Regions from separate parts of the Methylibium petroleiphilum PM1 genome, predicted to be linked through region 1. Evidence: predicted binding sites of a transcription regulator. Region 1 holds the regulator's gene; each other region holds the start of a gene.
The links. Region 1 encodes FNR, which switches genes on or off when oxygen is low (the NO sensors DNR and NnrR bind a similar motif). Its sites were predicted from a motif close to TTGATNNNNATCAA; they were not measured.

Region 1 (10,376 bases):
CGCGTTGCGCTGGACGACGACACGGCGCTGGCCGCCTGCACGACGTGGCAGGAGGCTGCCGACGGCCGGCGCGAGGCCCGCACCCGGCTGGTCCTGCAGGGGCTGCACTGCGCGGCCTGCGCGGGACTCATCGAGGCGGCACTGGAGCGGGTCGATGGGGTGCGTGCGGCACGGGTGAACGGCGCGTCCGAGCGGGCCGAGGTCGACTGGGACCCCGCCCGCACCCGCGCCTCGGCCCTGATCGAGGCCGTGCAGCGGGCCGGCTACCAGGCCTACCTGGCCGATGCCGAGGACGCCCTGCGGGCCCGACAGGCCGAATCGCGCCAGGCGCTGTGGCGGCTGTTCGTCGCGGCCTTCTGCATGATGCAGGTGATGATGGCCGCGGCGCCCGGCTACTTCGCGGCGCCGGGCGATATCGCGCCCGATCTCGCCGCGCTGCTGCGCTGGTCGGCCTGGGTGCTGACGCTGCCGGTGCTGCTGTTCTCGGCGCGGCCCTTCTTCAGCGGTGCCTGGCAATCGCTGCGCCAGCGGCGCATCGGCATGGACGTGCCGGTGGCGCTCGGCATCGCGGTCACCTTCGTGGCCAGCAGCGCTGCGAGCTTCGACCCTGGCGGGATCTTCGGTCACGAGGTCTATTTCGACTCGCTGACGATGTTCGTCTGCTTCCTGCTGGCCGGCCGCTGGCTCGAGGCGCGCTCGCGCGAGCGCAGCACGCGCTCGCTCGACGCGCTGCTGCGCCGCCTGCCCGACAGCGTCGAGCGACTCGCCGCCGACGGCAGCGTGGCCTGGGTGCCGGCGGCGCGGTTGGCCGCGGGCGACCGGGTCCGCGTTGCGGTGGGGCAGGCCTTCCCGGCCGACGGCTGCCTGATCGAGGGCCGGACGCAGGCCGACGAATCGCTGCTGACGGGCGAGTCGCGGCCGCTGGTGCGCGGCGTCGGCGACGCGGTGATCGCCGGCAGCCTGAACCTCGGCGCGCCGGTGCTGATGCGGGTCACACAGGTCGGCCATGGCACCCGCCATCAACAGATCGTGGCGCTGATGCAGCGAGCGCTGACCGAGCGGCCGTCGACGGTGCGCTGGGCCGACCGCGTGGCCGCGCCGTTCGTGGGCGGCGTGCTGCTGCTGGCGGCGGCGGCCTTCGGTGTGTGGATGCACGTCGACCCGTCGCGTGCCGTGTGGGTGGCGGTGTCCATCCTGATCGTCACCTGCCCCTGCGCGCTGTCGCTGGCTGCCCCGTCGGCGCTGATCGCGGCCACCGGCGCGCTGGCGCGTCGCGGCGTGCTGGTGCAGCGCCTCGACGCGCTCGAGACGCTGGCGCAGATCGACGTCGCCTGCTTCGACAAGACCGGCACGCTGACCGAAGACCGGCTTGCGCTCGCGCAGGTGGTGTGGCCGGACGGTGACGACCTGCAGGCCTGGCAGCGGCGTGCGGCGGCGTTGGCCGCCCACTCCCGTCATCCGCTCTCACAGGCGCTGGTGCGCGCGACGCCCTCCGAGGACGCCGCGTCCTGGCCTTGGCACGGTGCGCGCGAGCAGGCCGGGCAGGGCCTCGAGGCGCTCGATGCCGACGGCCGGCGCTGGCGGCTCGGGTCGGCGGCCTGGGTCGGCGTCGTGCCGCCCACCGATCTTGCGCGGCCGGCGGTGTGGCTGGCGCCGCAGGACGGGACAGCGGCCCCGCCGCACGCGCGCTTCGAGTTCGACGAGGTGCTGCGCCCCGATACGGCCGGCCTGCTGCAATCGCTGCGCGAGCAAGGCATCAGGTTGCGCCTGCTCTCGGGCGATCGCGCGGGGGCCGTGCAGGCGGTGGCCCAGCGTCTGGGCCTCGCGGATGCACGGCACGACGCGACGCCGCAGGACAAGCTGGCCAGCCTGCGCGCACTGCAGCGCCAGGGGCACCGCGTCCTGATGGTGGGCGACGGCCTGAACGACGGCCCGGTGCTGGCCCAGGCCGACGTGTCCGTCGCGCTCGGCCACGGCGCGGCGCTCGCGCAGCAGCGCGCCGACATCGTGGTGCTGGGCAGCCGGCTCGGTGAGATTGCCCATGCGCGTGGCGTCGCACGTCGCTGTGCCGCCGTCGTGCGCCAGAACCTGGCCTGGGCGGCAGGCTACAACGCGGTCTGCGTGCCGCTGGCCCTGCTGGGCTGGCTGCCGCCGTGGGCTGCTGGGCTGGGCATGGCGCTCAGTTCGCTCGTCGTGGTCGGCAACGCGCTGCGCCTTGCGCGCTGAACACGAAGGGACGGCGGACCGGATGGACAGCCTTTACCTGCTTTTGCCGATTTCGGTGCTGCTTGCGCTGGTCGTGCTCGGTGTCTTCGCCTGGGCGGTGCACCACGGCCAGTTCGACGACCTCGAGCGCGAGGCCACCCGGGTGCTGGAAGAGCCCGGCGCCTGCGGCGCGCCCGCCACGGCGGCCGACCCGAACGCGCACGCATCGACCGAAGCTTGACCGGCGTCAAGCCGCATCAAGGCTCCGGTTCGGACACTCCCTGTCATCGACAGGATGCGAGGAGAGTTCGATGAACGCAATGGCGGCCCAGGGAGCAGCGCCGGTCTACGAGGATCGTGTGGTCACGCAGTTCGCGCTGGCGGCCGTGCTGTGGGGCGTGGTCGGCATGGCGGTGGGCGTGCTGATCGCAGCGCAGCTCACGTGGCCGGAACTCAACTTCGGCATTCCCTGGCTGAGCTACGGGCGGCTGCGGCCGCTGCATACCAACGCCGTGATCTTCGCGTTCGGCGGTTGCGCGCTGATGGCCACCTCCTTTCACGTGGTGCAGCGCACCTGCCAGGTCCGGTTGTTCGCGCCGGCGCTCGCGCACTTCACCTTCTGGGGCTGGCAGGCGGTGATCGTGCTGGCTGCGGTCACGCTGCCGCTGGGCATGACCAGCGGCAAGGAGTACGCGGAACTCGAGTGGCCGATCGACATCCTGATCACGCTGGTGTGGGTGGCCTACGCGGTGGTGTTCTTCGGCACCATCGGCATCCGCAAGGTGCGCCACATCTACGTGGCCAACTGGTTCTTCGGCGCCTTCATCCTGACGGTGGCGCTGCTGCACCTGGTGAACAGCGCGGCGCTGCCGGTGAGCCTGACCAAGAGCTACTCCGCCTACGCCGGCGTGCAGGATGCGATGGTGCAGTGGTGGTACGGCCACAATGCGGTGGGCTTCTTCCTGACGGCCGGCTTCCTCGGGATGATGTACTACTACATCCCCAAGCAGGCCGAGCGCCCGGTGTACAGCTACCGGCTGTCGATCGTGCACTTCTGGGCACTGATCTTCACCTACATGTGGGCAGGCCCCCACCACCTGCACTACACCGCCTTGCCCGACTGGGCGCAGAGCGTGGGCATGGTGTTCTCGCTGGTGCTGCTGGCGCCCAGCTGGGGCGGCATGATCAACGGGATCATGACCCTCAGCGGTGCCTGGCACAAGCTGCGCGACGACCCGATCCTGAAGTTCCTGATCGTCTCGCTGTCGTTCTACGGCATGTCGACCTTCGAGGGGCCGATGATGTCGATCAAGACCGTCAACGCGCTCTCCCACTACACCGATTGGACCGTCGGACACGTGCACAGCGGCGCGCTCGGCTGGGTGGGCTTCATCTCGATGGGCTCGCTGTACTACCTGATCCCGCGCATGTTCGGCCGCAAGGAGATGTACAGCGTGCGGGCGATCGAGCTGCACTTCTGGATCGCGACCATCGGCGTCGTGCTCTACATCGCCGCGATGTGGATCGCCGGCGTGATGCAGGGCCTGATGTGGCGCGCCATCAACCCTGACGGCACGCTGGTCTACAGCTTCGTCGAGAGCGTGAAGGCGACCTTTCCGTTCTACGTGGTGCGCCTGCTCGGCGGCCTGCTGTACCTGAGCGGGATGCTGCTGATGGCCTGGAACGTGGTGATGACCGTGAAGGCGGGCCGCCGCGCGCTTGTGCCGGTGCCCACCGCGCTGGCGCGCGCCTGAACCCTGCCGAGGACCCGATGACATGAGCAACGAACACAACGCAGCGCCGGCCCGTGGCCACGAGCGCATCGAGACCACCAACTGGCTGATGATCGTGCTGATCCTGGTGGTGGTGGCTGTCGGCGGCCTGGTCGAGATCGTGCCGCTGTTCTTCCAGCGCAGCACCACCGAGCCGGTGCCCGGCCTCAAGCCCTACACGGCCCTGCAGGTGGCCGGCCGCGACGTCTACGTGCGCGAGGGTTGCTACAACTGCCACTCGCAGATGATCCGGCCGTTCCGCGCCGAGACGCTGCGCTACGGCCACTACTCGGTGGCGGGCGAGTTCGTCTACGACCGGCCGTTCCAGTGGGGCAGCAAGCGCACCGGTCCCGACCTGCACCGGGTCGGCGGGCGCTACAGCGACGAGTGGCATCGCCTGCACCTCGCGAACCCGCGCGACCTGGTGCCCGAGTCCAACATGCCCGCCTATCCCTGGCTCGCCAAGGCGGCGCTCGATCCGGCCGAGATGCCTGGAAAGCTGCGCGCGCTGCGAACCCTGGGCGCGCCGTACACCGACGCCGAGCTGGCGCAGGCCGGCGAGGACGTCAAGGGCAAGACCGAGCTCGACGCGCTCGTGGCCTATCTCCAGGTGCTCGGCACCGCGGTGAAGTGAGAAGGGGACGCACGAAATGAGCCTGAACGAATTGCGGGCAGCCGTGACGCTGCTGTCCTTCCTGGTCTTCATCGGCATCGTCGCCTGGACCTTGTCGCGTCGGCGCAATGAGAGCTTCGAAGAAGCTGCCCGTCTGCCGTTCGCGGCCGACGAGGCCGCAACCCGGCTGGGGGGCCGTCATGAGTGATTTCGTCGCGGTCGGTTGGCCGCTGTTCATCGCCATCGTCACGATCGCCGGCCTCGCGGCGTGCCTGGTGCTGCTATTCATCGCCAGCCGCCGCAAGGTGATGGCCGGCGACAACACCACGGGCCATGTCTGGGACGAGGATCTGCGCGAGCTGAACAACCCGCTGCCGCTGTGGTGGATGGGGCTGTTCGTGCTGACGGTGTTGTTCGGTGCGCTCTATCTGGTGCTCTATCCGGGGCTGGGCACCCACCCAGGCCAGCTGCGCTGGACCTCGCAGTCGGAGTACGAATCGGAGATGGCGCGCGGTCGCGCCCAAGTGGAGCCTCTCTACGCGCGCTTCACCACGATGTCGGCCGCCGAACTGGCGCGTGACCCGCAGGCCCATGCGCTGGGCGAGCGGCTGTTCATCAACAACTGCGCGCAGTGCCACGGTTCCGACGCGCGGGGCAGCAAGGGCTTTCCGAACCTGACCGATACCGACTGGCTGCACGGCGGGTCGCCCGAGCAGATTGCGCAATCGATCGCCCAGGGGCGCCAGGGCATGATGCCGCCGATGGCGGCGGCAGTCGGCAGCGCCGACGATGTGCGCAATGTCGCGAACTACGTGCTGAGCCTTTCGGGCAGCCCGCACGACAGCATCGCGGCCCAGATCGGACGCACCAAGTTCACGGCCTGCGCAGCCTGCCACGGCCCGGGCGGCAAGGGCAACCCGGCGCTCGGCGCGCCCAACCTCAGCGATCGGATCTGGCTGCACGGCTGGGGCGAGGAGGCGGTGGTCCGGATGATCAACGAAGGCAAGACCAACCTGATGCCGGCGCACGCCGGGCGGCTGAGCGATGCGCAGATCCAGGTGCTCGCCGCCTACGTCTGGGGGCTCTCGAACGGCGGGGCCACGACAACGGCCGCAGCGAAATGAGTCCCCGCCGCCGCCCTGGCGCGAGTTGTCGATGAGTCGACCGGCGTCACGCGTGATCCCGATCGCGCCGGTGTCCGACGACACCGGCGAGATGGTCTCGCTGTATGCGAAGCAGGCGACCATCCACGCACGCTCGGTGCATGGCTGGTTCGCTGCGTGGCGCTGGGCGCTGGTGTGGCTCACGCAGCTGGTGTTCTACGGGCTGCCCTGGCTGCCCTGGAACGGCCGCCCGGCGGTGCTGTTCGACCTGGGCGCACGGCGCTTCTACATCTTCGACCTGGTGCTCTACCCGCAGGACTTCATCTACCTGACGGGCCTGCTCATCCTGTCGGCTTACGGGCTGTTCCTGTTCACCGCGGTGGCAGGCCGCCTGTGGTGCGGCTACGCCTGCCCGCAGACGGTCTACACCGAGATCTTCATGTGGGTCGAGCACCATATCGAGGGCGACCGCCAGGCGCGCCTGAAGCTCGATGCCGCGCCCTGGGGCGCCGCGAAGCTGGCCCGCCGGTCGGCCAAGCACGCGGTGTGGCTGGCGATCGGCCTGTGGACCGGCTTCACCTTCGTCGGCTACTTCACGCCGATCCGCGAACTGGGCGGCGAGGTGCTCGCGCTGATCGGTCTGGCCGGCCCGGGGTCGGCCGGGCCCGGCCCCTGGGAAGCGTTCTGGGTGCTGTTCTACGGCTTCGCGACCTATGGCAACGCCGGCTTCATGCGCGAGCAGGTGTGCAAGTACATGTGCCCGTACGCGCGCTTCCAGAGCGCGATGTTCGACCACGACACCCTGATCATCAGCTATGACGGCGGGCGCGGAGAGCCGCGCGGCTCGCGCCCGCGCAGCCTGGCGCACGACGCGCTGGCCGCCCAGGGCAAAGGCGACTGCATCGACTGCACGCTGTGCGTGCAGGTCTGCCCGACCGGCATCGACATCCGCGAGGGGCTGCAATACGAGTGCATCGGCTGTGCCGCCTGCATCGACGTGTGCAACGGCGTGATGGACAAGATGGCGTATCCGCGCGGACTGATCCGCTATGCGACGCAGAACGGCCTGACTGCCGGCCAGAGCAGGCTGGACTGGCGGCGTGTGTTCCGTCCGCGCGTGCTGGTCTACGGCGTGATCCTGCTGCTGATCTCGGTCGGCTTCGTCACCAGTCTCGTGCTGCGCAGCCCGATGCGCGTCGACGTGGTGCGCGACCGCGGTACGTTGGCAAGGCTGGTCGACGAAGGGCGCATCGAGAACGTCTACCGGTTGCAGATCATGAACGCCACCGAGTCGGAGCAGCGCTACCGGGTGGTGGTGAGCGGCATCGCCGGCGCGCAGGCGCAGGTGCGTGACGAGGTGCGGCTGGCCCCGGCCGAGTCGCGCTGGGTGCCTGTCGCGGTGCAAGTGCCGCCGCAGAGCGCCGCGGCCCTGGGCCCCGGCGCCCACCCCCTGCGCTTCGAGATCATCCGCGAGGCCGACGGCATGCAGCCGGCGGCCAGCGTGTCCGAGAAATCCACCTTCGTCGTGCCGCGCTGAACGCGGCCCTCTCCGGAGCAACCCATGACCCCGAACGAGAACGCAACCCGCCCGACGCCCGCGCCCGAGCGGCCGCTGCCCTGGTGGCGCGAGCCCATGCTGTGGCTGGTGCTGGGCGGCCCGCTGGCGGTCGTGGTGGCTGGCATCGTCACTGCCGTGATCGCCGTGCGTGGCAGCGACCCGGTGCTCAGCCGCAGCAGCGAACCGCTGGGCAGCGACACGCCGGCAGTGCAGGCGCGCAACCATGCGGCCACGCCGCGTCCCGAGCGCTGAACGTGGTGCCGCCCGTCGACCCGGAGCTCGCGACGATGAGACAACGCACGCTGTGGATCGTCTGGCCGTCGTTCCTGATGGCGGGTGTGCTGGAGGTCCTGGTGTTCAGCGCAGCCGACCCGGCGGAACTGAGCGGCTGGGTCGGGCGCGCGCTGGAGACGGTGTCGCCGGCTGGCGTCTACACGCTGGCCTTCTTCGCGTTCTGGACCGTGTGCGCGCTGACGTCGATGTTGACGCTGCTGCTGGCAATGCCGGAGCCGGCCAATACCGAGCCGCGCCGCTGGCCCTGAGTCGCGCCGGGCGAGGCAGGCGGCGAACCTTCAGCAGGCCGGGCCGTTGACGAGCCGGCGCAGCCCGGATTCGTCGAGCACGCGGATGTCGCGCTGCTTAACCTCGAGCAGGCCTTCGTCCTGGAACTTCGAGAAGGTGCGGCTCACGGTCTCCAGCTTGAGACCGAGGTAGCTGCCGATCTCCTCGCGCGTCATGCGCAGCACGAGCGACGAGGCCGAGAAGCCGCGTGCCTGCAGGCGTTGCGTGAGGTTCAGCAGGAAGGCCGCGAGCCGCTCCTCGGCCCGCATGCTGCCGAGCAGCAGCATCACGCCGTGGTCGCGCACGATCTCGCGGCTCATGATCTTGTGGAACTGGTGCTGCAGCGGCGTGGATTCGCGCGACAGCTTCTCGAGCTGCGAGTAGGGGATCTGGCAGACCTGGGAGTCCTCCAGCGCCACCGCGTCGCAGGCATGGCGGTCGGTGCTGATGCCGTCCAGTCCCAGCAGTTCGCCGGCCATCTGGAAGCCGGTCACCTGGTCACGGCCATCGTCGGCGGACACGCAGGTCTTGAAGAAGCCGGTGCGCACCGCATAAAGCGACTCGAAGCGATCCCCGGCGTGGAACAGCGTGTCGCCGCGCTTCACGGGGCGGCGGCTGCCCACCAGCTGGTCGAGGTGGTCGAGATCGTCGTCCGACAGCCCCACCGGCAGGCAGAGCTCGCGCAGGTTGCAACTGGAGCATGCGACCTTGAGGGCCTCGATGCGGATCGGTTCGCGTTCCATGCGCTTCATTATGATCTTGTGCGCGGCCCGCGATGGAGCATGTGAGTCGGCGGCGGCGTCGTGAGGGGCAAGTTGCATGATCGACCTCAAGCTGTGCATGGATTGTCGGAGGCCACCGGCGACCGGCCTTGACCCAGATCAAGAGCCCGGTGAGAGGCCCTCGGCACAGTCCGGACATGCCCCCTCCGACCCTGACCGACATGCTGGAACCGGCTGCGCCGAGCGAGGAACTCCTGAGTCGTCTGGACGCCGGTGGGCCGCGCTACACCTCCTACCCGACCGCCGACCGCTTCGTGGAGGCCTTCGGCCCCGCTCAGTACCGGCAGGCCCTGGGCCAGCGCCGCAGCGGAGCCCCGGCGGCCGGCGCGGTGGGCGGCGGCACACCGCTGTCGATCTACGTTCACATCCCATTCTGCGAGTCGGTCTGCTACTACTGCGCCTGTAACAAGGTGATCACCCGGCAGCACCGGCGCGGCACCGAGTACCTGGAGTGGCTGGGCCGCGAGGTGGCATTGCACCAGGACGTGATCGGCAGCCGCCAGCGCGTCAGTCAGCTGCACCTCGGCGGCGGTACGCCGACCTTCCTGGACGATACGGAGCTGTCGCAGCTGATGGCCCTGCTGCGCGGTGCCTTCGACCTGCAGCCGCAGGCCGAATGCTCGATCGAGGTCGACCCGCGCACCGTCAGTGCCTCGCGGCTGGCGCACCTGAAGGCGCTGGGTTTCAACCGCCTGAGCTTCGGCGTGCAGGACTTCGACCCCGAAGTGCAGCACGCGGTGCATCGCGTGCAGCCGGCCGAGCAGGTGGAGGCACTGATCGCCAGCGCGCGCGCATTGGGCTTCGATTCGATCAACGTCGACCTGATCCACGGCCTGCCCAAGCAGACCCCGGCCTCGCTGGCCCGGACGGTGGAGCAGGTGGCGCGGTTGCGGCCGGACCGCGTGGCGCTCTACAGCTATGCGCACCTGCCGCAGCGCTTCAAGCCGCAGCGGCGCATCCATGCGGCAGACCTGCCAGGCACCGCCCAGCGCGTGACGATGCTGTCGAACGCGATCGCCGCCTTCCTGGCGCACGGTTACGACTACATCGGCATGGACCACTTCGCCCTGCCGGGTGACGCGCTGGCCGCGGCCAAGCGGCAGGGCCGGCTGCACCGCAATTTCCAGGGCTACAGCACCCAGCCCGACTGCGACCTGATCGGCCTGGGCGTCTCGGCCATCGGCCGCATCGGTGCGACCTACAGCCAGAATGCGAAGACGCTGCCGGAGTACCAGGACGCCCTGCGCTCCGGGGAACTGCCGGTGGTGCGCGGCCTCGTGCTGACGCGCGACGACGTGGTGCGCCGCTCGGTGATCATGGCGCTGATGTGCCAGGGGCGGGTGGTGTTCGAATCCATCGAACTGGCTCACCTGCTCGATTTCCGCCGCTACTTCGAGGCCGAACTGCGCCGGCTGCAGCCACTGGCCGGGCAGGGGCTGATCGAGATCGACGACGACGCGATCCAGCTCACCCCGCTGGGCTGGTACTTCGTGCGCGCCGTGGCGATGGTGTTCGATCGTCACCTGCAGGCCGACCGCGATCGCGAACGCTATTCGCGGCTGATCTGACGCAAGGGACAGTCACGGCATGAGCCTCTCGCTGGTGGCGGCCGGGCTGGCGATCGGCATCGCGGGCAGTCCGCACTGTGCCGCGATGTGCGCCGCGCCCTGCGCGGCGATCGAGCGGTCCTGCGGTGGCGCACGGCCTGCGCGGGCCGCCGCCGCCCTGCATCTGGGGCGCCTGCTGTCCTACGGCCTGGCGGGGGCGCTGGTGGCCACCGGG
Region 2 (10,376 bases), 810 kb from region 1:
CGCCATCTTCACGGCCACGCTGGACCGCGGATCGCCCTACGCCAGCCTGCTGGCCGCCGTGCTGGAGCTGGCCGGCGAGCGCGCCGAGCGCGTGCAGTTGCCGCCCGAGCCCGAGCTGGACGAGGCCTGGGCGGAGCCCGAGGCCTTCGGCGGCTGCTCCACATCGGGTCAGTCGAGGCCCGACCAGCCGCAACCCATCCACATCCACCGCAAGGCCGCCGGTGATGCCGCGCGCCACGCGGCCTGAGCGCACGCCGAAGGACACCGCGCCATGAGCTCCCTCCACCACTTCCTCTTTGCGGTCTACCCGTACATCTGCCTGGCCGTCTTCCTGATGGGCAGCCTGGCCCGCTTCGACCGCGACCAGTACACCTGGAAAAGCGATTCCAGCCAGATGCTGCGCAAGGGCAACCTGGGCTGGGCCAGCGTGATGTTCCACGCCGGCATCCTGTTCCTGTTCTTCGGCCATGCGGTGGGCATGCTCACGCCCACCGCCGTCTACACGCTGTTCGTCACGCCGGCGCAGAAGCAGATGCTGGCCATCGTGGCCGGCGGCGTGGCCGGCGCCGTGTGCTTCATCGGCCTGAGCGGCCTGATCTGGCGCCGCATGACCGACCCGCGCATCCGCTACACCAGCCACCGCACGGACCTCGCCATCCTGTGGATCCTTTGGGTGCAGCTGAGCCTGGGCCTGGTGACGCTGCCCTTCTCGCTGGGCCACAGCGACGGCTCGATGATGCTGATCCTGTCGCACTGGGCGCAGGGCATCGTCACCTTCAACCCCGACGCCGCGGGCCTGGTGAACATGGCCTGGCCGTACCAGGTGCACATCGTGCTCGGGCTGACGATCTTCCTGCTGTTCCCCTTCAGCCGCCTGGTGCACGTGTGGAGCGGCTTCGGCAGCGTGAGCTACCTGCTGCGGCCCTACCAGCTGGTGCGTTCGCGGCGGCTCAACCTGCCGGCAGGCCACAACGGCGGGGTGCGTCGATGAACGCCGCCCTGCCTCACGTCAACGGCGTGGCACTCGCCACGGCCGCCGAAGGCACGCTGCCGGCCGACGAGCTGCGCCGCCGCGCCCACCAGGAGCTGCTGCGCCAGCAAGCCATGGCCCAGGGCCTGCTGGCCGCCGACGACCCCGCCCCGGTAGAGGGCGCGCCCAGCGAAGCCGCCAGCGAGGCCATCGAGGCCCTGCTCTCGCAGGCCCTGGCCGTGCCCGAGCCCGACGAGGCCACCTGCCGCCGCTGGCACGCCGCCAACCCGACTCGCTTTGCCCAGGGCGAGCGCGTGCGCGTGCGCCACATCCTGTTCGGCGTGACCGACGGCGTGGACATCACCAGGCTGCGCGCCCGCGCCGAGGCCTGCCTGGTGGAGCTGCGCAGCCGCAGCCGCAGCGAGATCGATGCGCCCGTGGCCGAGGGCGACCGTTTCGCCACCGCCGCCGCGCGCCTGAGCAACTGCCCCAGCGGCGAACACGGCGGCGAGCTCGGCTGGCTCGAGGCTGCGGACTGCGCGCCCGAGTTCGCCCGCGCCTTGTTTGGCCAGCCCGAGCTGGGCATGCTGCCGCGCCTGGTGCACACACGCTTCGGCCTGCACGTGGTGGAGGTGCTGCAACGCCAGAGCGGCCGCGTGCCCGGCTTCGAGGCCGTGCAGGCCTCGGTGCGCGCCGCGCTGCAGCGCCAGGCTTTTGCGACGGCGCTGCGCCAGCACCTGCAACGTCTGGCCGGCGAGGCCCACATCGAAGGCGTCGAGCTCGACGCCGCCGACTCGCCGTTGCTGCAGTAGCCCAGGGCCCGCCATGCCCGAAGACGACCTGCTGCAGCGCCTGCGCCGCTTCCACGACGACGCCTTCCCCACGCAGCGCAGCCTGTTCCGCCACCTGGTGGACGACGGCCAGCACCCGACCACGCTGTTCATCGGCTGCAGCGATTCGCGCATCGTGCCCTACCTTCTCACGGGCGCAGGCCCGGGCGAGCTGTTCCTGGTGCGCAACGTCGGCGCCTTCGTGCCGCCGCACGACCAGAGCCAGGGCTTCCACGGCACAGCCGCGGCCATCGAGTTCGCGGTGCTGAACCTGAACGTGCAGCGCATCGTGGTCTGCGGGCACACGCACTGCGGCGCCATCCGTGCGCTGTACGGCGAGGTGCCCGCCAGCGCTACCAACCTGCGCGCCTGGCTGGAACTGGGCCGCGAGGCCACGCTGCCCGTGGCAGACCCTGGGCCCGAGGCGCTGCGCCGCACCGAGCAGCGCGCCATCGTGCTGCAGCTCGAGCGGCTGATGGACTACCCCATGGTGCGCGAGCGGGTCGAGGCCGGGGTGCTCTCGCTGCACGGCTGGCACTACGTCATCGAGGACGGCGAGATCCACGTCTTCGACATCCAGCGCGGCGGCTTCGTGCCCGCCGGCCTGGCCGACAACGCCGGCACCGGGCCGTACCGCTTCTCGGAAGGCTTTGGTGCTGAGGGCATCCAGGAGCCCGTGTGATCCCGATCCGGCCGGCAGCCCACAGCAGCCCGACGCCACCGCCCAGCGCGGCGGCGGCCACGCCCTGGCGCTGGGCGCGGCTGGCCACGGCGCCGCATCGCCTGGCCTTCTTTGCCGGCGGCGTGGCGCTGGCGGCCACGGGGCTGTGGTGGGCGCTCATGCTGGCGCTGCGCCACGCGGGCATCGCCACGCCCTGGGCCGTGGTGCCACCGGTGGCGCACGGCCTGCTCATGGCGGTGGCGTTCAATCCGCTGTTCATGATCGGCTTCCTGTTCACGGCCGGCCCGCGCTGGCTGGGCCTGCCCGACGTGCCCGGCAGCAGCCTGGTGCGGGCCGTGCTGGCGTATGGCGCCGCGATGGCCGTGCTGCTGCTGGGCGTGCACCTGCACGCAGGGCTGGCCGCTGCGGGCCTGCTGGGCGCAGCGGCCGTGTGGACTCGGCTGCTGTGGCGGTTTGGGCGGCTGGTGCGCGCCAGCCGCGTGCCCGACACGCTGCACGCCCGCGCCATTGTGGCCACCAGCGCCCTGGGCGCGGCGGCCATGGGGGTGGCGGCACTGGCCCTGGCGGCGGGCCGTGTGGACATCGCCCGCGCGACCACGGCCGTCCTGCTGTGGGGCTTCGTGGCGCCGGTGTTCGCCATCGTGTCGCACCGCATGCTGCCCTTCTTCACCACCAGCGCCCTGCCGCTGCACCACGCCTGGCGGCCCGACGCGCTGCTGCAGTGGATGCTGGCCGCGCTGCTGGCCACCGCCAGCGGCTCCGCGGCCGAGGCGATGCTGGGCGTGCTGCCGGCCTGGGCACAGGCCCTGCTGCTGGCCGTGCAGGCCCCCACGGCGGTGCTCATGCTGTGGCTGGCGCTGCGCTGGGGCCTGGTGCAGAGCTTCGCGGTGCGGCTGCTGGCCATGCTGCACGCTGGCTTTGTGTGGCTGGGGATCACGTTTGCGCTGCTGGCCGTGGCCCGCGGGATGGCGCTGTGGCAGATCGGTCCCGGCTCGCTGGGCCTGGCGCCGCTGCATGCGCTGACGGTGGGCTTCCTGGGGGCTACGCTGCTGGCGATGATCACGCGCGTGGCCGCCGGCCACAGCGGCCGGCCGCTGGTGGCCGACGGGCCCGCGCTGCTGCTGTACGGCGCGGTGCAACTGGCGGCGGTGGCGCGTGTGCTGTCGGCGCTGTGGCCCGACGCGCCCGTGGCGCTGCTGCTGCTGGCCGCCTTTGCCTGGGCCGCGGCCGCGGTGGGCTGGGCGCTGCGCTACGGCCGCTGGATGGGCCGGCCGCGGGCCGACGGGCGGCCGGGCTGATTCTTGAACCGGGTCAAGGCAGGCCGGGCGCCGAGCGGGCTCAATGGGCGCGTTCCTCAATCCTGCCCTTGACCGCCATGTCCGACACCCTCATCGCCGAACCCCGCTCGATCGACGTGCGCACCGTGCCACCGCCGCAGCGCCACCCGTTGATCTTCGGCACCTTCGACGCACTCGCCCCGGGTGATGCGTTCGAGATCGTCAACGACCACGACCCGCTGCCGCTGTTCTTTCAGTTCGACCGCACGCGCACCGGCCAGTTCGACTGGCGTTACCTGCAGCAGGGGCCCGCCGTCTGGCAGGTGCGCATCGGCCGCGTGGCCGAGGGCCAGCCGTTGGGCGACACCAGCGGCTGCTGCGGCCACTGCCAGTGTTCGCCATGAACGCCCCCGCCACTTGGCCCCCCGCGCTGCGCGCCGCGCTGGAACGCGTGATCGACCCCGAGTCGGGCATCAACATCGTCGACATGGGGCTGGTGGAAGGCCTGCGCGACGACGCGGACGCCGTGGCGCTGGACCTCATCATGACCAGCGCCGCCTGCCCGATGGCGGGGCTGATCGCCGAGGACGCGGAGGCCGAGCTGCAAGCCGCCGTCGGCGCCGACCAGGCCGTGCAGGTGCAGGTGCTCGACGAGCCCGCCTGGCACCCCAGCCGGCTCAGCCCCGCGGCGCGGGAGCAGCTCGGTTGGGATCCCGAGAATGAGTACCACCCTGAACACGACCATTAGCCCGCCGCAGCGGGCAGCCGGCCGAGCGGGTGGCGTCGTCGTGAAGCCGGCCCTCGCCGCCCCGTCGCCACCACCGCGCCGCGGCCCCGCCTGGCAGCGCCTGCCCCTGCTGCTGCCCGGGTTGCTGGCGATGCTGTTCGGCCTGGCTGCCGGGCTGTGGCGTCTGGGCGCCTGGGTGCCCGAGGCCCCGCCGGCCGCGCTGGCCCGCGCCGCCGTCGGCCACGGGGCGCTGATGGTCTGCGGCTTCTTCGGTGTCGTCATTTCGCTTGAACGCGCCGTCGCCCTGGTCACGGCGCTGCCTCGACAGGCCGCTTGGCCGCGGCGCGCACTGCCCTACGCCATGCCGCTGCTGGCGGCCCTGGGCACAGCGGCCCAGCTGGCAGGCCTGGCCGTTGCCGCCGCCGCCCTGTGGCTGCTCGCCGCACTGGCCCTGCTGCTGGCCACGCTGGCCATCTGGCGCCGCCAGCCCGAGCCCGTCGTCAGCGTGCTGGCGCTGGCCGCCGCCGCCTGGGCTTGCGGCAACGCGCTGCTGCTGGCCAGTGCCAGCGTGGCCGCGGTGGTACCGTGGTGGCTGGCTTTCCTGGTGCTCACCATCGCGGGCGAGCGGCTGGAGCTCAGCCGCCTGGCCCCGCGCCCGCCGGGTGCGGCCGCCGGCTTTGCCGTGCTGATGGCCTCAGTGGCTCTGGCGCTGCTGGTGCACACCCTGGGCGTGCTGGCAGGCAACCCGGTGGCCCCGGATGCCCTGGCGCCGGGCTCGACGGCCACCGTCTGGGCCAAGGCCGGCGCCCGCGGCTTCGGCGCAGCCCTGCTGGGCCTGGCGATCTGGCTGTGGCGCCACGACCTCGCCCGCCGCACCGTGCGCCAGCGCGGCCTGCCCCGCTACGTGGCGCTGTGCCTGCTGGCTGGCTACGCCTGGCTGGGCCTAGCGGGCGGGCTGATGGCCACGCAGGGCCTGCAGCCCGGCACCGCCACCTGGGACGCCGCGCTGCATGCGCTGCTGCTGGGCTTCGTGTTCTCGATGGTCCTTGGCCACGCGCCCATCATCCTGCCGGCCGTGCTGCGTGTGGCCGTGCCGTTTGCGCCCCGGCTGTTTGCGCCGCTCGTGTTGCTGCACGCCTCGGTGGCGCTGCGCGTGGCCGGCGGCCTGGCCGGCAGCGCCGGCCTGCGGCAGGCGGGCGCCTGGCTGTCGGTGCTGGCCATCGCGGCCTTCATCGCCACGGTGATGTCGCTGGTGCGGCGGCGCAGCGCCTGCGACGGCCGCAGGGCCGCTGCCTAGGCCTCGCCGCACCCCAGGCGCCTGGCTCGCGAGCCCTGAGGTTCAGGCCGTGCGCGCGATGCACAGCGTCACCAGCGCCGACGCGTTCTCCAGCGCCAGCAGCGCGTGCGGCTCCTGGCGCGGCAGGTGGATCAGGTCGCCGGCCTGCATCACCTGGCGGCCCGCCGGCGTGTCGAAGGCGATGCGGCCTTCCAGGCACAAGACGGTGATCTCGCCCGGCGCGCGGTGCTCGGGCAGGCCGCGCCCGGCGGGCAGCACGATGCGCACGAGCTCCAGCTGCTCGGCCTTCAGGATGGCCGTGGTGCGGTGTTCGGCCAGGCGCTCGCCGTAGGGCGCGAGTCGCACGACCTCGCCGGGTCGGGCATGGGCTTGGGCCATCGGGCGGGCTCCTTTCGCGCGGTCGACGCGCCCTGATCCAGTTCAAGGCGGCGGGTACTGGGACACCTCAGCATCACGACGCCCTGTGCGGCCGATGCTCGCACAGCGCCCTGCCCACAGGCCCGAAGCCCCTACCCGCGACGACCACCCCATGAACATCCCCACCGCCCGCCCGATCGGCGCCCTTCCTCGCGCCGGTGCTGCGGCGGATGGCGATGCCCGAGCCCACGCCGGCGTGAGAGGTGCTCAAACCACCGGCGCGTCGCTGGCCGAGCACATCGTGGAGCGCTTCCACGAAGGCCATCGGCGCGACCTGGCGGCTCTGCAGGGCCTGCTCGCCGCCCTGCCACCCTCGCCGCCAGCCATGGCGATGGCGCGGCACCTGGCGGCCTTCGCCGCCGAGCTGGAGCGCCACATGTTCAAGGAGGAGATGCGCCTCTTCCCCATGATCGACCAAGGCGGCAACGCGCTGATCGGCGTGCTGATCGACGACATCACCCGCGAGCACGCCGCGCACGAAGCCACCGTGGCCACGCTGCGCGCGCTGCACCAGGCGCTGCTGCACGAGCCACCGGCGCCACCGGTCGCCACCACGGCGCCGCTCGGGGCGCTGCTCGAACGCTTTCTCACCGAGCTGGCCGAGCACGCCGCGCTCGAGGAGACGCAGCTGTTCGCGCCCTTCGCGGCGGCCCCGCGCCGGCCGCCGCCGGGCTGAGCCGCGACCCCGCCGCGCCGCTGTTTCTGCAGCACGTTTGCGCTCCATCAAGAACCCGCCGAACAGGCCGCCCGGAGCACTCAACACACCGGCCGGCAGGGCCGATACGTCCGGCATGCCGACACGGCGCCGCCGCGTCGCCAACGAATCAGAACCTGCCGCGCCCAAGGAGGGCGCCACCATGAACTGGATCCAGCGCCTGACCATCGCCCGCCGCATCGGCGTCGGCTTCGGCACCCTGCTCGTCCTGGCCGCCGTGATGGCCGGCCTGGCGCTGCTGGCCCTGCAACGCACCGGCGACGCCGTCGACCGCATCGTGCAGGGTGAATGGGTCAAGGCCGGCGCCGCCGCCAGCATCGACACGCTCACCCGCGCCAACGCCCGGCGCACGATGGAGCTGTTCTTCGTCGAGGGCTCCGCCGCCGCGGCCGTGCGCGAGCGCATCGCCGCCAACCGCCAGGGCATCGACGAGGCCATGGCCACGCTCGAGCGTCTGGTCACGCTGCCCGACGGGCGCGAGAAGCTGGCCGCGATGAAGACAGCGCGCGTGGCCTACGTGACCGCGTTCTCCGAGGTCGACCGCCTGCTCAAGGCCGGCCAGCGTGAGGCCGCCCAGGCGCAGCTGCTGGGCAGCACCCTGCCGGCGCTCGACGCGCTGCAGCAGCGCGTGCTGGACATGTCGCAGTTCCAGGCCCGGCTGGCCCGCGAGACGGGGGCCGAGGTCGCGGCCCGCATCCACCAGGCGCTGATCGGCCTGGGCGTGCTCGGCCTGGGCATGCTGGCGGCCGCGGCGGGGCTGGGCACCTGGCTGGCCCGCGCCATCGCGCGGCCCATCGAACAGGCCGTGGCCGTGGCCGAACGCGTGGCCTCGGGCGAGCTGGGCCATCGCCTGGAGTCCCGCCAGGGCGGCGAGCCCGGCCGCCTGATGCACGCCCTGGCGCAGATGGACCAGATCCTCACGCGGCTGGTGGGCCGCGTGCGCGAGGCCAGCGAGAGCATCGCCACGGGCTCGTCGCAGATCGCCACCGGCACCACCGACCTCTCGCAGCGCACCGAGGAGCAGGCCTCCAACCTGCAGCAGACCGCGGCCTCGATGGAGCAGCTGGCCGGCACCGTGCGCCACAGCGCCGACGCCGCGCGCAGCGCGTCCAGCCTCGCCCAGCAGGCGCGCGACGAGGCCGCGCAGGGTGGCGAGCTGATGCAGACCGTGGGCCAGACCATGCAGCGCATCAGCGAGGCCAGCCGCCGCATCGGCGAGATCAACGCCGTCATCGACGGCATCGCCTTCCAGACCAACATCCTGGCGCTCAACGCCGCGGTGGAAGCGGCGCGCGCCGGCGAGCACGGCCGCGGCTTCGCGGTGGTGGCGTCGGAGGTGCGGGCGCTGGCACAACGCAGCGCCGAGGCGGCGCGCTCGATCAAGGAGCTGGTGGCCGGCAGCGTGGAAAGCGTGAGCCACGGCCAGGCCAGCGTGGCGCAGGCCACGCAGCAGATCGACGCCATCGTGGCCCGCGTGCGCAGCGTGAGCGACACCGTGGCGCAGATCAGCGGCGCGGCCGACGAGCAGTCGCGCGGCATCGAGCAGGTCAACCAGGCGGTGACGCAGCTCGACCAGGTGACGCAACAGAACGCGGCGCTGGTAGAGGAGAGCGCCGCGGCCTCCGACAGCCTGAAGCACCAGGCCGAGCAGATGGTGGCGGCGGTGGGCGTGTTCCGGGTGGGTGCTGCGGTCGCGGCCTGAACACGGGCCTGAGCACGGGCCTGAACGGGGCCCCGTCTGGGGCCGGTGCAGTCTGCTCAGGCCCGGGGCGTGGCCGCCGGCGGCCTCAGCCGAAGTGCACCGGCTCGCCGACGGCGTCGAAGGCCAGGAAGCCCTCGATGCGGCCCTGCTTCACGGCGTCCACCATGCGCTGCAGGGCTTCGTCGGCGGCCCCGGGGCGATCGGCCATGGCGGCGACGAACACGATGTCCCAGGCCGGCCCGGCCTGGCGCGCCTCGGCCTGCAGCGCCGCGAACGAAGGCAGCTCGGCGGGCGACTTGTCCACGCACATCAGCGGCGCCAGTTCGCCGCCCTCGCCGGCCTCGAAGCGTGCGCGCTGGGCCGGCGTGGCGCCTTCGGGCAGCTCGGCACGGGTGAAGACGAAGAGCAGCCGCTGGGGCTGGGGCTGCTGGGTGGCGGCCTGCAGCAGGTCGGCGAAGCTGGCGATGTGCATCGGGGTGGGCAGGTCGAGGATCGGGAAGGCCATTGTTGCGGGCCTGAAGGCCTTCGGCGCAGCGTTGGCGCTGCAACCGGCCACGCCTGGGTTTGCGTTCGGTCAAGGCAGCGTCGTTCCGGGCTGCCGCGGGCCGCGCTCACGCTTGTGGACACTACCGGTAGTGTCTAAGGTGTCGCTCCACCACTACCGGTAGAGCCCGCCGATGTTCCCACCACGCCCCCCCGCCCTCGTCGCCAAGCGCGACGACCGCGTCGTTCCCCTCGAGGCCGCCGCGCAGCTGGTGCAGCAGCGCGATGCGCACAGGAGCCTGGTCGACGTGCAGGCCACGATGGACGAGTACCTGCAGCAGCGCGACTGGCGCATCCGCGCCAACGCCAACCAGGGCTACAGCCTAGGCGGGCTGATCCTCAACGTCAGCGGCAAGGTGGTGGCCAACCACTGGCTCGACCACGTCTATCCGCCGGTCGTCGGCCGCGCCCACCGCGAGGCCGACCTCCACATCCACGACCTCGACATGCTCAGCGGCTACTGCGCCGGCTGGAGCCTGCGCACGCTGCTGCACGAGGGCCTGAACGGCGTGCCGGGCAAGGTGGAGGCCGGGCCGCCGAAGCACCTGAGCAGCGCGGTGGGCCAGATCGTCAACTTCCTGGGCACGCTGCAGAACGAGTGGGCCGGTGCCCAGGCCTTCAGCAGCTTCGACACCTACCTGGCGCCCTTCGTGCGCAAGGACGCGCTGACGTACGAGCAGGTGCGCCAGTGCATCCAGGAGCTCATCTACAACCTCAACGTGCCCAGCCGCTGGGGCACGCAGACGCCGTTCACCAACCTCACCTTCGACTGGACCTGCCCCGACGACCTGAAGGAGCAGGTGCCGGTGATCGCCGGCGAGGAGCAGCCCTTCTGCTACGGCGATCTGCAGGCCGAGATGGACCTCATCAACCGCGCCTACATCGAGGTCATGAGCGCGGGCGACGCCAAGGGCCGCGTCTTCACCTTTCCCATCCCCACCTACAACATCACCAAGGGCTTCGACTGGCATTCGCCCAACGCCGAACGCCTGTTCGCGATGACGGCGCGCTACGGCCTGCCCTACTTCCAGAACTTCGTGAACAGCGACCTGGAGCCGCACATGGTGCGCAGCATGTGCTGCCGCCTGCAGCTCGACCTGCGCGAACTGCTCAAGCGCGGCAACGGCCTTTTCGGCAGCGCCGAGCAGACGGGCTCGGTGGGCGTGGTCACGGTCAACTGCGCGCGGCTGGGCTTCCTGCACGCGGGCGACGAACC
Region 3 (10,376 bases), 1.1 Mb from region 1:
ACGTGGGCGCGTCCGTGCCGCTGACCTGGCTGGAGGTGGTGTGGACGCCCAGCGGCCCCGGCGCGATCGCCGGCAGCAGCTACGTCGACACCGGGCGCAGCGTCGCGGTGCGGCCCCGTTGGCCCGGCGGCGGCTCGCCGGTCACGGTGGAAGTGCGCACCGAGGCCAGCGCGCTGGCCTCCGGCGGCATGCCCTCGCGCTACGACTTCCGCGGCCAGCCCCAGCCCGAGGGCAGCATCGACCGCGCCGGCCTGCTGACCACGGTGCAGCTGCCGCTCGGTGAGTGGGTCACCGTCGCCAGCGACGGCGGCAGCGAGCGACGCAGCGAACGCGGGGTGCTGTCCAGCGCCGAGATCGCGCGCGACCGGCGCTACGTGGTGCAGATGCGCGTCACGCTGCCCTGATCCCATCGGACCGCTGCGCCGACGCGCGCGGCGCCGCTGCCGCGCTCAGCCCGCGGTACCGACGGCCAGCCGGTCCCGGCCGCCGCGCTTGGCCTCGTAGAGCGCGGCGTCTGCCGCGTCGGTGAGGGCCTTGGGCTCGATCGACTTGCCCGCCACCCGCACGGCCACGCCGATGCTCAGCGACACCACGCCGTCGGTCGGCGATGCCAGGTGCTCGATCGCGCCGTCGCGCAGCGCCTGCAGGCAGCGCTGCGCGACGGCCCGCGCGCCATCGATCGGCGTGCCCGGCAGCAGCACCGCGAACTCCTCGCCGCCGTAGCGCGCCACGATCTCGCCGCCGCGCCGCGCGCAGGCGGTGATGAGCTCGGCCACGCGGCGCAGGCAGTCGTCGCCGGCAGGGTGGCCGTAGCGGTCGTTGTAGAGCTTGAAGTGGTCGATGTCGATCATCAGCAGCGCCAGCGGCTGGTGTGTCCGCGCGCTGCGCGCCCACTCGCGGGCCAGGCAGTCGTCGAAATGGCGCCGGTTGCCCACCCCGGTCAGCGCATCGGTCGTCGACAGCTGCTGCAGCCGCGCATGCGCCAGCTCGATCTCGGCCTCGGCCTCCTTGCGGCGCGTCACGTCGCGGTGCGTGCCGACCACGCGCAGCGGCTGCCCGTCCGCGCTGCGGTCGACCACCACCGCATGGCTCTGCACCCAGATCCAGTGGCCCGCGCGATGCCGCATGCGGTGCTCGCACTGGAAGGCCGGCGCCGCGCCGCCCAGGTGGGCCTGCAGCGCGGCCCGCACCTGCGGCCAGTCGTCGGGATGGATCAGCGTGCGCCAGTCGGTGGTGCTCGGCCCGGCCCCGTCGGCGGCATGCCCCAGCATCTCGAGTTCGCGCGCGTTCGCGGTCCAGACGCTGGAGGGCACGTGGATGTCCCAGAGACCGAGGTTGCCGCCGCGCAGCACCAGGTCCAGCAACTCCGCGCTGCGCTGCCGCTCGCGCTGCGCCTCGGCCGAGGTCTTCGCCAGTTCGGCCGCCTGCTGCTGCGCCAGGCGCGTGTGCGCACGCAGCGCCAGCAGCGCCGCGGTCTGGCGTGCCAGGGCCTGCAGCGCCGCGGCCTGGGCCGGCGCCAGCAGGCGCGGCTGCGTGTCGATGACGCACACCGTGCCCATCGGCAGCCCGCCCTCCACGAGGATCGGTGCACCGGCGTAGAAGCGGATGTGCGGCGGCCCGGTGACCAGCGGGTTGTCGGCGAAGCGCGGGTCGGCATGGGCGTCGGGGATCGTGAACACCGCGTCCGGCCGCAGCAGCGCGTGGTCGCAGAAGGCCAGGTCGCGCGGGGTCTCCTGGGCCTCGAGGCCGACGCGGGCCTTGAACCACTGGCGTTCGGCGTCGACCAGCGAGATCAGCGCGATCGGCGCGCCGCAGAGCTGCGAGGCCAGCGCCACGATGTCGTCGTAGGCCCCCTCGGGCAGGCTGTCGAGGATCTCGAAGCGGCGCAGGTGCGCCACGCGATCGGCGTCGTTCTCGGCACGGGCAGCGGGAACAGCGGGCATCTCGACGGACGGCCTGGCGGCGGGAGCATCACGACGATCGAGGATAGCCCGCGACGTGGCGCCTGTCGGCAAGCTCTTGCAACACCGGGCCGGCACCCGGGCAAACCCTTGCCGCGCGAACCGATCGGTGGCACACGGCTTGCGCCAAGTCGAGCATGCACGTCTGTTCGCCCGACCCTGCCGCCCTGCCGCCCGCCTCGGCGGCGCCTCGGGCCGTGCCGCGCCACGACGGCACGCCGTGGCAGGACCGTCTCACGCTGCTGCTCGAATCGACCGGGGACGGCATCTTCGGCATCGACATCGACGGCTGCTGCACTTTCATGAACCGCGCCGCCGCCCAGGGCCTGGGCTACCGCACCGAAGAGGTGCTCGGCCGCAACATGCATGCGCTGATCCACCACTCGCACGGCAACGGTGCGCATTACGCCGAGGCGGACTGTCCGATCTTCAACGCCTTCCGCCGCGGGCTGCCGTGCCGCATCGACCACGAGGTGCTGTGGCGCGCCGACGACAGCTCCTTTCAGGCCGAGTACTCGTCCTACCCCATCGTCGAGGCCGGCGCGGTGGTGGGTGCGGTGGTCACCTTCGTCGACATCACCGCGCGCAAGCAGGCCGAGGAACAGCTGGTGCGCGCCAAGCGCGAGCTCGAACGCACCAACGACCGGCTGGAGCAGCGCGTCGCCGAGCGCACCCGCGCGCTCAGCGACGCGCTCGCGCAGCGGCGCCGGCTCTCGGCCTACCTGGAGACGGTGCGCGAAGAGGAGCGCACCCGCATCGCCCGCGAGATCCACGACGAACTCGGCTCGCTGCTGGTGGCGCTGAAGATGGACGTCAACTGGCTCGAGAAGCGCGTCGCCGACCGCCTGCCGCTGGCCGCCAAGTGCGAGGGCATGGGCGCGCTGATCGACACCGCGGTCGACAAGGTCGGCCGCATCATCACCGACCTGCGGCCCAGCATCCTCGATCACCAGGGCCTGTGGGCCGCGCTGGAGTGGCAGGCCCAGGAGTGGCTGGAGAGCGCCGAGCTGGAGGCCGACATCCAGGTGCACGTGGCCGCCGGCGTCGCGCCGCCCGAGGGCGGGTCGGCGATCGCGGTGTTCCGCATCTTCCAGGAGCTGCTGTCGAACATCGCGCGGCATGCGAAGGCGCGTCGCGTCGGCATCCGCATCGTGGTCGATGCGCCGCCCGAGCCGGTGCTCTACCTCGATGTGCGCGACGATGGCGTCGGCACCACCGCCGAGGCGCTGAACGACCCGCGCAGCTACGGCGTGATGGGCATGCGCGAGCGCGCGGCACACTTCGGCGGGCGCCTCACGATCGACAGCGCGCCCGGCCAGGGCACGCTGGTGCGGTTGGTGATGCCGCTCGCGCCGGAGGAGCGGCCATGATCCGCGTCGTCATCTGCGACGACCACGTGATCGTGCGCCAGGGCATCAAGCAGATCCTGGCCGACGCCGGGGACATCGCGCTGGCCGGCGAAGCCGGCAACGGCCCCGACGCGATGACCCTGGTGCGCGCCGGCGCCGCCGCCGGCACGCCGCCCGACGTGGTGCTGCTCGACATCGCGATGCCGCAGCGCGACGGACTCGACGTGCTGAAGTCGCTGAAGGCCGAGTTCCCGAGGTTGCCGGTGCTGATGCTCAGCACCTATCCCGACCGGCAGTACGCGGTGCGCAGCCTCAAGCTCGGCGCGGCCGGCTACCTGAACAAGAGCGCCGACAGCGAGCAGATGATCGACGCCATCCGCAGGGTGGCGCAGGGCAAGCTCTTCATCACCCCCAGCGTCGCCGAGCAGCTGGCGGGCGCGGTGGGGGCCGGCATCGGCAGCAGGAAGGGCGGCGTCGGCGACGACGAGGCCCCGCTGCACGAGCGCCTGTCGCACCGCGAGTACCAGGTGTTCGGCCTGCTCGCGGCCGGCAAGAGCGTCGGCGAGATCGCCGAGCAGCTGGTGCTGTCGTCCAACACGGTGAGCACCTACCGCGCCCGCATCCTCGAGAAGACCGGGGTGCGCAACGACGTGGAGCTGGCGTTGTACGCGGTGCGGCAGGAGCTGATGCAGGTCTGACGGCGCGCGGCCGGGCGGCCGGTGGCGGAACGTGAGCTTGATCCAGGTCAGCCGCCGGCGAGTCGCGGCGCCGTTGCGCGCCGGCTGTGCCAGAGTGCGGCGTGTCCGATGCACTGGCCCGCGGGCCACCGACGCGCATGAAGCTCACCTTCCTCGGCGCCGCCGACACCGTCACCGGCTCGAAGCACCTGGTCGAGATGGGCGGCGCGCGCGTGCTGCTCGACTGCGGCCTGTTCCAGGGCTACAAGACGCTGCGCGAGCGCAACTGGGCGCCGCTGGCGGTGCCGCCGGCGCAGATCGACGCGGTCGTGCTGAGCCACGCCCACCTCGACCACTGCGGCTGGCTGCCGGTGCTGGTGAGGCAGGGATTCAAGGGCCCGGTGTATGCCTCCGCCGCCACGCGCGACCTCGCCGAGGTGCTGCTGCTCGACAGCGCCCACCTGCAGGAGGAGGACGCACGCCGCGCCAACCGCGGCGGCTGGTCGCGGCATGCGCCGGCCCTGCCGCTGTACGGCGTGGCCGACGCCAAGCGCGCCATCGCCCGCATCGGCGTGGCCCCGGCCGGGCGCGGTGTGCGCGTCGGCGACGCCCGCATCGAGTTCACCCCCGCCGGCCACCTGCTGGGGGCGATGTCGGTGAGCGTGCGCGCGAACGGCCGCACGCTGGTGTTCTCGGGCGATCTCGGTCGCGGCGACGACCTGCTGATGCCCGCGCCGGGCCGCGTGGCGCAGGCCGATGTGCTGCTGATCGAGTCGACCTATGGCAACCGCTGCCATCCGCGCGACGACGTGCAGGCGCATCTGGGCGAGATCGTGCGTGCCACGGTGCGCCGCGGCGGCAGCGTGCTGCTGCCGTCGTTCGCCGTCGGTCGCGCGCAGGCCCTGCTGCTGGTGCTGCAGCGGCTCAAGGCGGCCGGCGAGATCCCGGCCGACCTGCCGCTCTTTCTAGACAGCCCGATGGCGAGCACCGCGACCGCGCTGTACCAGCGCCACCGCAAGCTGCTGCGCATCACGCCGCGCGAGGCGGCCACGCTGACCGACGATGTGACGCTGGTCGCCGGGCCCGAGGCGTCCGAGCGCCTGACGCGCCAGCGCTGGCCCAAGGTCATCATCTCGGCCAGCGGCATGGCCACCGGCGGGCGCGTGCTGCACCACCTGAAGGCGCTGGCGCCCAACCCGCGCAACCACATCGTGTTCCCCGGCTTCCAGGTCGGCGGCACGCGCGGCGCGGCGCTGGTGGGCGGTGCGCGCGAGGTCAAGATCCACGGCGAGTACGTCGCGGTGAAGGCCACCGTGAGCCACCTCGAAGGCTTCTCCGGCCATGCCGATGCCGACGGGCTGATGGAGTGGTTGCGCGGCTTCGAGACACCGCCCGAGCGCTGCTTCGTCGTCCACGGCGAGCCGGTGGCGGCCGACACGCTGCGGCTGCGCATCCAGGACGAACTGGGCTGGCGCGTGTCGGTGCCGGAACACGGCGCGGCGCTGGACCTGTGAGCGGGGTCACGCTGCCGGACGGTGCCCTCGGCCTCGCGGTGGCCCTCGGTGCCGGCCTGCTGATCGGCGTCGAGCGCGAGCGCCGCAAGGGCCGCGGTCGGGACCGCGAAGCCGCGGGCCTGCGCAGCTTTGCCGTCGCGGCCGCCACCGGCGGCCTGGCGCAGTGGGTGCCGGTGCCCGGGCTGGTGATCGTCGGCGCCCTGCTGGTGGCCGGGCTGGCCGCGCTGTCGCACGCGAAGAGCCGTTCGCGCGATCCTGGCCTGACGACCGAGCTGGCGCTGTTCACCACCTACCTGATCGGCGTGCAGTCGGTCCTCTCGCCGGCCCTCGGGGCGGCCTGCGGTGCGGGGCTGGCGGTGCTGCTGGCAGCACGTGAACGCCTGCACCGCTTCGCAACCGAGCTGCTCAGCGAGCAGGAGTTGCACGATGGGCTGCTGCTGACGGCGCTGGCGCTCATCGTGCTGCCCCTGATCCCGGCGCGATCGCTCGATGCCCTGGGAGGGATCGATCCCCGCCCGCTCGCCGCCCTGGTGCTGCTGATCCTGGCGATGCAGGCGGCAGGCCAGGTGGCGCTGCGTGCGCTGGGACCGCGGGGCGGCGTGCTGGCAGCCGGGCTGGTGTCGGGCTTCGTGTCGAGCACTGCCACGGTGGCCTCGCTCGGCGGCCGGGCGCGCGAGCGGCCCGAGCAGGCGGCGCTGCTGGCGGGTGGGGCGGTGTTGTCGGGTGTGGCCACCTGGTTGCAGGCGTTGCTGATCAGCGTCCTGCTGTCGCCACCGGCCGCGGCGGCGCTGCTGCTGCCGGCGCTGGCCGGTGCGGCGGGTGCGCTGGCGGTCGGGCTGCTGTCGCTGCGCACGGCCGGGGCGGTGCACGAACCGCCGGCGGGTCCGCCGCGCAGCGCGCTGCGACCGCGGGAAGCCCTCGCGGTGGCACTGACGCTCGGCCTGGTCGCGCTGCTGGTGGGCAATGCGCAACGCCACTACGGCGATGTCGGACTGGAGCTGAGCGTGGTGCTCGCCGCGCTGGTCGATGCGCATGCGCCGATCGCATCGCTGGCCGCGCTGCACGCGGCGGGCGAACTGCCGACCGAGGCCCTGCTGCACGGCGTTCTGCTCGCCGTCAGCGCCAACACGATGACGCGCTGCGGTGTGGCGATGGTGGCAGGAGGTCGTGCCTACGCACTGCGCGTCGGGCTGGCGCTGACCGTCAGCCTGGCGCTCGCCTGGAGCGTCGCGTGGTGGTGAGCCGTCAGGTGCGATGGACCGCCCGGTCGGCCTGCTCCTGGCAGTCCAGGCAGTGGCGGGCCTCGGGCAGCGCACGAAGCCGCGGCAGACCGATCGGCTCGCCGCAGCGCTCGCAGTGACCGTAGCTGCCGGTGTTCAGCCGCTGCAGCGCGGCGCTCACCTCGTCGAGCTCGCGCTGCCAGTGGCTGATCAGCGTGATGTCGAGCTCGTCTTCGGCGTCGGCCGCCGCGCCTTCGCTGCCGGCGACGAAGGTGTTGCCGGTGGCCGCCGCGGGCTCGAGCAGCCGGGCGCGGTGGGCGCGCAGCTCATCGCGCAGTCGGGCCTCGCGGGCCAGCAGGTCGTCGCGGAGGTCCGCGCAGGGTCGGGTGTTCATGCGGAGGGTCCTCGAGATTTCAATGCAGCATCAGCAGCGGCAGCTTGCTGCGCACCATCACGCCCCGGGTCTGCGAGCCGAACAGCCACTCGCCGAACAGTCCGCGACCGTGCGTCACCATCACGATCAGATCGCAGCCGCGCTGGCGTGCGGCGTCCGCAATGGCGGCGTCGATCTCGTGGGCCTGCGCGAAGCAGCCGTCGAACGGAATGCCGGCGTCGCTGGCGCGCCGCTCGAACGCCGACAGCACGCCGCGTGCATGCTCGGCCGCGACCTGGGCGTGGGTCTCCAGGTCGCGCAGATAGCGGGCCGCGCTGTGGGTCGAACCCGCGGGGGGTGTGGGCGGCTCGGCGATGAACGCGGTGATCGACGCGCCGAGCTGGCGGGCGAAGTCGATGCTCGCCTGCATCGCGCGTTCCGACAGCGCGCTGCCGTCGACGGGAACCAGAAGGTGCTTGAACATGAGAAGGTGCCTCGATCGGAAGCCCGCCAGTCGTTCCAGTCTAGGAGCCGCGACGGCGCCCGGACTTGTCCAGGATCAAGTGCAGAGGCTGCGGGCGCGTGGTCCTTCGGGCGGCGTGCTTGATGCAGCGCAAGCCACGGCGCGGGGGGCTGGCTAGAGTGTTCCGGACGCCGCGCACGGAGCGCGAGCAAGGAATCGGAGGTACTCCATGCGCCCGACGCTGACGACTCTTCGGACGGTGAGCTCCGGCGCGCCTCGCGGTGTCTGCCCCGCCGGGCTCCAGGAACCGACCCGCAGCCTGTTGCGGCACCGCTTGATCGACCTGGAGCGCCGTCTGGTGGACATGGCCGAGACGATCACCACCCGCCTGTGCGATGGTGCAGCCATCGCCGAATCCGCCGCGCCGCGGCCCGACGCGGTCGTGCTCGGCGAGGTGCGCGCGGCGCTCGCGCGGTTCGAGACCGGGCGCTATGGTCATTGCGTCGAATGCGGCGCACCGATCGAGCCGGCGCGCCTGATCGAGCGGCCACAGGCCAGCCGCTGCGATGATTGCGAGCACGAACACGAACACGAACACCATGCCGGGCGTGCGGCCTATTCATGAACCGCCGCGATCCGTGGCCTCGGGCCGGGTGAGCGGCGCGAAGGCCCGCTGGTGCCGCACAGTGGGAGCGGCGGCGCTCGCCGCGGCCGGTGCGTCCGCGCTGCTGACGTCGTGTGCCCACCCGAAGGCGCCCGATGCGGACCCGCCGCGCATGCCGCCGGCAAGCTTTGCGCCGGCCCTGCGGCAGGGGCTCTCGGCGGCGGTGGGCGTGTTCGGTGTCGGCCTGGAGTATTCGGCCGCCGAACTGCAGAAGCCCGAGGCCCGGCGTCGCGTCGGTGCAGGACGCGTGGCCGACCGCATCGGCGCCGGCTTCGTGATCTCCGGCGCCGAGGGCCTGATCGTCACGGCCTCGCATGCGGTGGCCGGCAGCCAGCGCATTGCGGTCCGGCTGCCGGACCGGCGCATCGTCGCCGCCACGCTGGTGGGCGAGGACGAGATGGCCGACATCGCGCTGCTGCGCGTGCCGCTCGTGCTCCCGGAGCCGCCGCCACAGGGCCGTTCGGCGGCGCTGCGGCCAGGCGACTGGGTGCTGGCGGTGGGTGAGCCCTACGGACTGAACCGGTCGGTGGTGGCCGGCATCGTCGGCGGGACCGACCGTCATTTCGCGGAGGACCAGGAGCTGCTGTTCATCCAGAGCGACCTCGCCCTCAACCCGGGCAACTCGGGCGGACCGCTGCTCGACGGCAGCGGCGCGATCGTCGGCATGAACACCCGCACCGTCGTCGGCGCCGAGGGCTCCGGCGGCGTGAGCCTGTCGATCCCGATCGAGATCGTGATGCAGATCGTCGGCGAGCTGCGCGACCAGGGCCACGTTGCCCGGCCTCGGCTGGGCGCCGAGTTCGACGACGTGGCGCCTTTCGTCGCGCTGGACGCGCGCCGGGCCTATGCGTCCGGGGCGCGCGTCGGCGAGGTCGGCCTGGACTCGCTGGCCGAGCGCATCGGCCTGCAGGTGGGCGACATCATCGTCGGCATGAACGGCCGTCCCATCGGCCACAGCGGTGACCTGGCGCGGGCGCTGCTGGCCTGGCGCTCGGTCAGCGGCACGACGCTGACCGTGTTCCGCGAGCAGGCCTACCTGGAGCTGCGCCTGCAGTAGGCCGCCGTGTAGGGCCTCCCCTACAAAACATCGCCGCTGCGCACGATCGCGCGCGGCACACGCCTTCCCTAGCATCGATCCCGAGCCACAACGCAAGGGGTGCCCGATGAGTGATGCGCGCGATATCGACCCGTACGATGCCGACCGGCCGCTGCTGATGCGGTGCAGCTGCGGCCGCCACGGCTCCGCCGCCGAGCACGCGGCCGAGGACGCCAGCACCGAGCTGCGCCGCCGCAGCGAGACGGCCGACTTCGAGGCCGACTCGAATGCCTTCGTCGAGGCCACGCTGGTGAAGGCGCTGTTCCCGCAGGATGCGGTGCGGCGCCGTTTCCTGCGTGCGGTGGGCAAGGGCACGGCGATGGCGGCCATTGCCAGCGTGCTGCCGATCGCCCCGCTGCAGGCCCTGGCGCAGGCCGCCGCGGCGCCCGAGAAGAAGGACCTGAAGATCGGCTTCATCCCGATCACCTGCGCCACGCCGCTGATCATGGCCCACCCGCTGGGCTTCTACTCGAAGCAGGGCCTCAATGTGCAGGTGGTCAAGACGGCCGGCTGGGCGCTGATCCGCGACAAGATGCTCAACAAGGAGTACGACGCCACGCACTTCCTGAGCCCGATGCCGCTGGCCATCAGCATGGGCGTGGGCTCCAACGCCACGCCGATGAACGTGGCGACGATCCAGAACACCAACGGCCAGGCGATCACGCTGCACGTCAAGCACAAGGACAAGCGCGACCCGAAGGACTGGAAGGGCTTCAAGTTCGCGGTGCCGTTCGAGTACTCGATGCACAACTTCCTGCTGCGCTACTACGTGGCCGAGGCCGGGCTGGACCCGGACCGCGACATCCAGATCCGCGTGGTGCCGCCGCCGGAGATGGTGGCCAACCTGCGCGCCGGCAACATCGACGGCTACCTCGGCCCGGATCCCTTCAACCAGCGAGCGGTGTTCGAGGAGGTGGGCTTCCTGCACCTGCTGACCAAGGACCTGTGGAACGGCCACCCGTGCTGCGCCTTCGGCACCAGCACCGAGTTCATCCAGCAGAACCCCAACACCTTCGCGGCGCTCTACCGCGCGGTGCTCACCGCCGCGGCGATGGCACG

Region 2: a site for FNR is predicted at 6,194-6,207, ahead of MPE_RS08545 (hemerythrin domain-containing protein). Genes of this name have one in related genera too.
Region 3: a site for FNR is predicted at 7,644-7,657, ahead of MPE_RS17650 (universal stress protein). Genes of this name have one in related genera too.

Annotation. Positions count from the first base shown of each region.
Region 1 covers NC_008825.1:2,630,495-2,640,870, reverse strand. The annotation lists gene MPE_RS12505 (heavy metal translocating P-type ATPase) at 1-2,226, shown strand, start outside; gene ccoS (cbb3-type cytochrome oxidase assembly protein CcoS) at 2,216-2,446, shown strand; gene ccoN (cytochrome-c oxidase, cbb3-type subunit I) at 2,517-3,959, shown strand; gene ccoO (cytochrome-c oxidase, cbb3-type subunit II) at 3,982-4,611, shown strand; gene MPE_RS12485 (cbb3-type cytochrome oxidase subunit 3) at 4,628-4,798, shown strand; gene ccoP (cytochrome-c oxidase, cbb3-type subunit III) at 4,791-5,714, shown strand; gene ccoG (cytochrome c oxidase accessory protein CcoG) at 5,746-7,230, shown strand; gene MPE_RS12470 (hypothetical protein) at 7,255-7,503, shown strand; gene MPE_RS12465 (hypothetical protein) at 7,539-7,793, shown strand; gene fnr (fumarate/nitrate reduction transcriptional regulator Fnr) at 7,824-8,555, opposite strand; gene hemN (oxygen-independent coproporphyrinogen III oxidase) at 8,732-10,162, shown strand; gene MPE_RS12450 (sulfite exporter TauE/SafE family protein) at 10,182-10,376, shown strand, end outside.
Region 2 covers NC_008825.1:1,818,439-1,828,814, reverse strand. The annotation lists gene narJ (nitrate reductase molybdenum cofactor assembly chaperone) at 1-247, shown strand, start outside; gene narI (respiratory nitrate reductase subunit gamma) at 272-991, shown strand; gene MPE_RS08580 (peptidylprolyl isomerase) at 988-1,782, shown strand; gene MPE_RS08575 (carbonic anhydrase) at 1,796-2,482, shown strand; gene MPE_RS08570 (NnrS family protein) at 2,479-3,780, shown strand; gene MPE_RS08565 (DUF2249 domain-containing protein) at 3,858-4,163, shown strand; gene MPE_RS08560 (metal-sulfur cluster assembly factor) at 4,160-4,507, shown strand; gene MPE_RS08555 (DUF8744 domain-containing protein) at 4,479-5,783, shown strand; gene MPE_RS08550 (cupin domain-containing protein) at 5,826-6,161, opposite strand; gene MPE_RS08545 (hemerythrin domain-containing protein) at 6,313-6,876, shown strand; gene MPE_RS08540 (methyl-accepting chemotaxis protein) at 7,058-8,617, shown strand; gene MPE_RS08535 (hypothetical protein) at 8,703-9,122, opposite strand; partial or broken gene MPE_RS08530 (ribonucleoside triphosphate reductase) at 9,370-10,376, shown strand, end outside.
Region 3 covers NC_008825.1:3,697,510-3,707,885, reverse strand. The annotation lists gene MPE_RS17685 (hypothetical protein) at 1-404, shown strand, start outside; gene MPE_RS22890 (sensor domain-containing diguanylate cyclase) at 450-1,943, opposite strand; gene MPE_RS17675 (sensor histidine kinase) at 2,099-3,331, shown strand; gene MPE_RS17670 (response regulator) at 3,328-4,008, shown strand; gene MPE_RS17665 (MBL fold metallo-hydrolase RNA specificity domain-containing protein) at 4,146-5,501, shown strand; gene MPE_RS17660 (MgtC/SapB family protein) at 5,498-6,742, shown strand; gene MPE_RS22885 (TraR/DksA family transcriptional regulator) at 6,747-7,115, opposite strand; gene MPE_RS17650 (universal stress protein) at 7,135-7,578, opposite strand; gene MPE_RS17645 (TraR/DksA family transcriptional regulator) at 7,787-8,182, shown strand; gene MPE_RS17640 (S1C family serine protease) at 8,196-9,278, shown strand; gene MPE_RS17635 (CmpA/NrtA family ABC transporter substrate-binding protein) at 9,385-10,376, shown strand, end outside.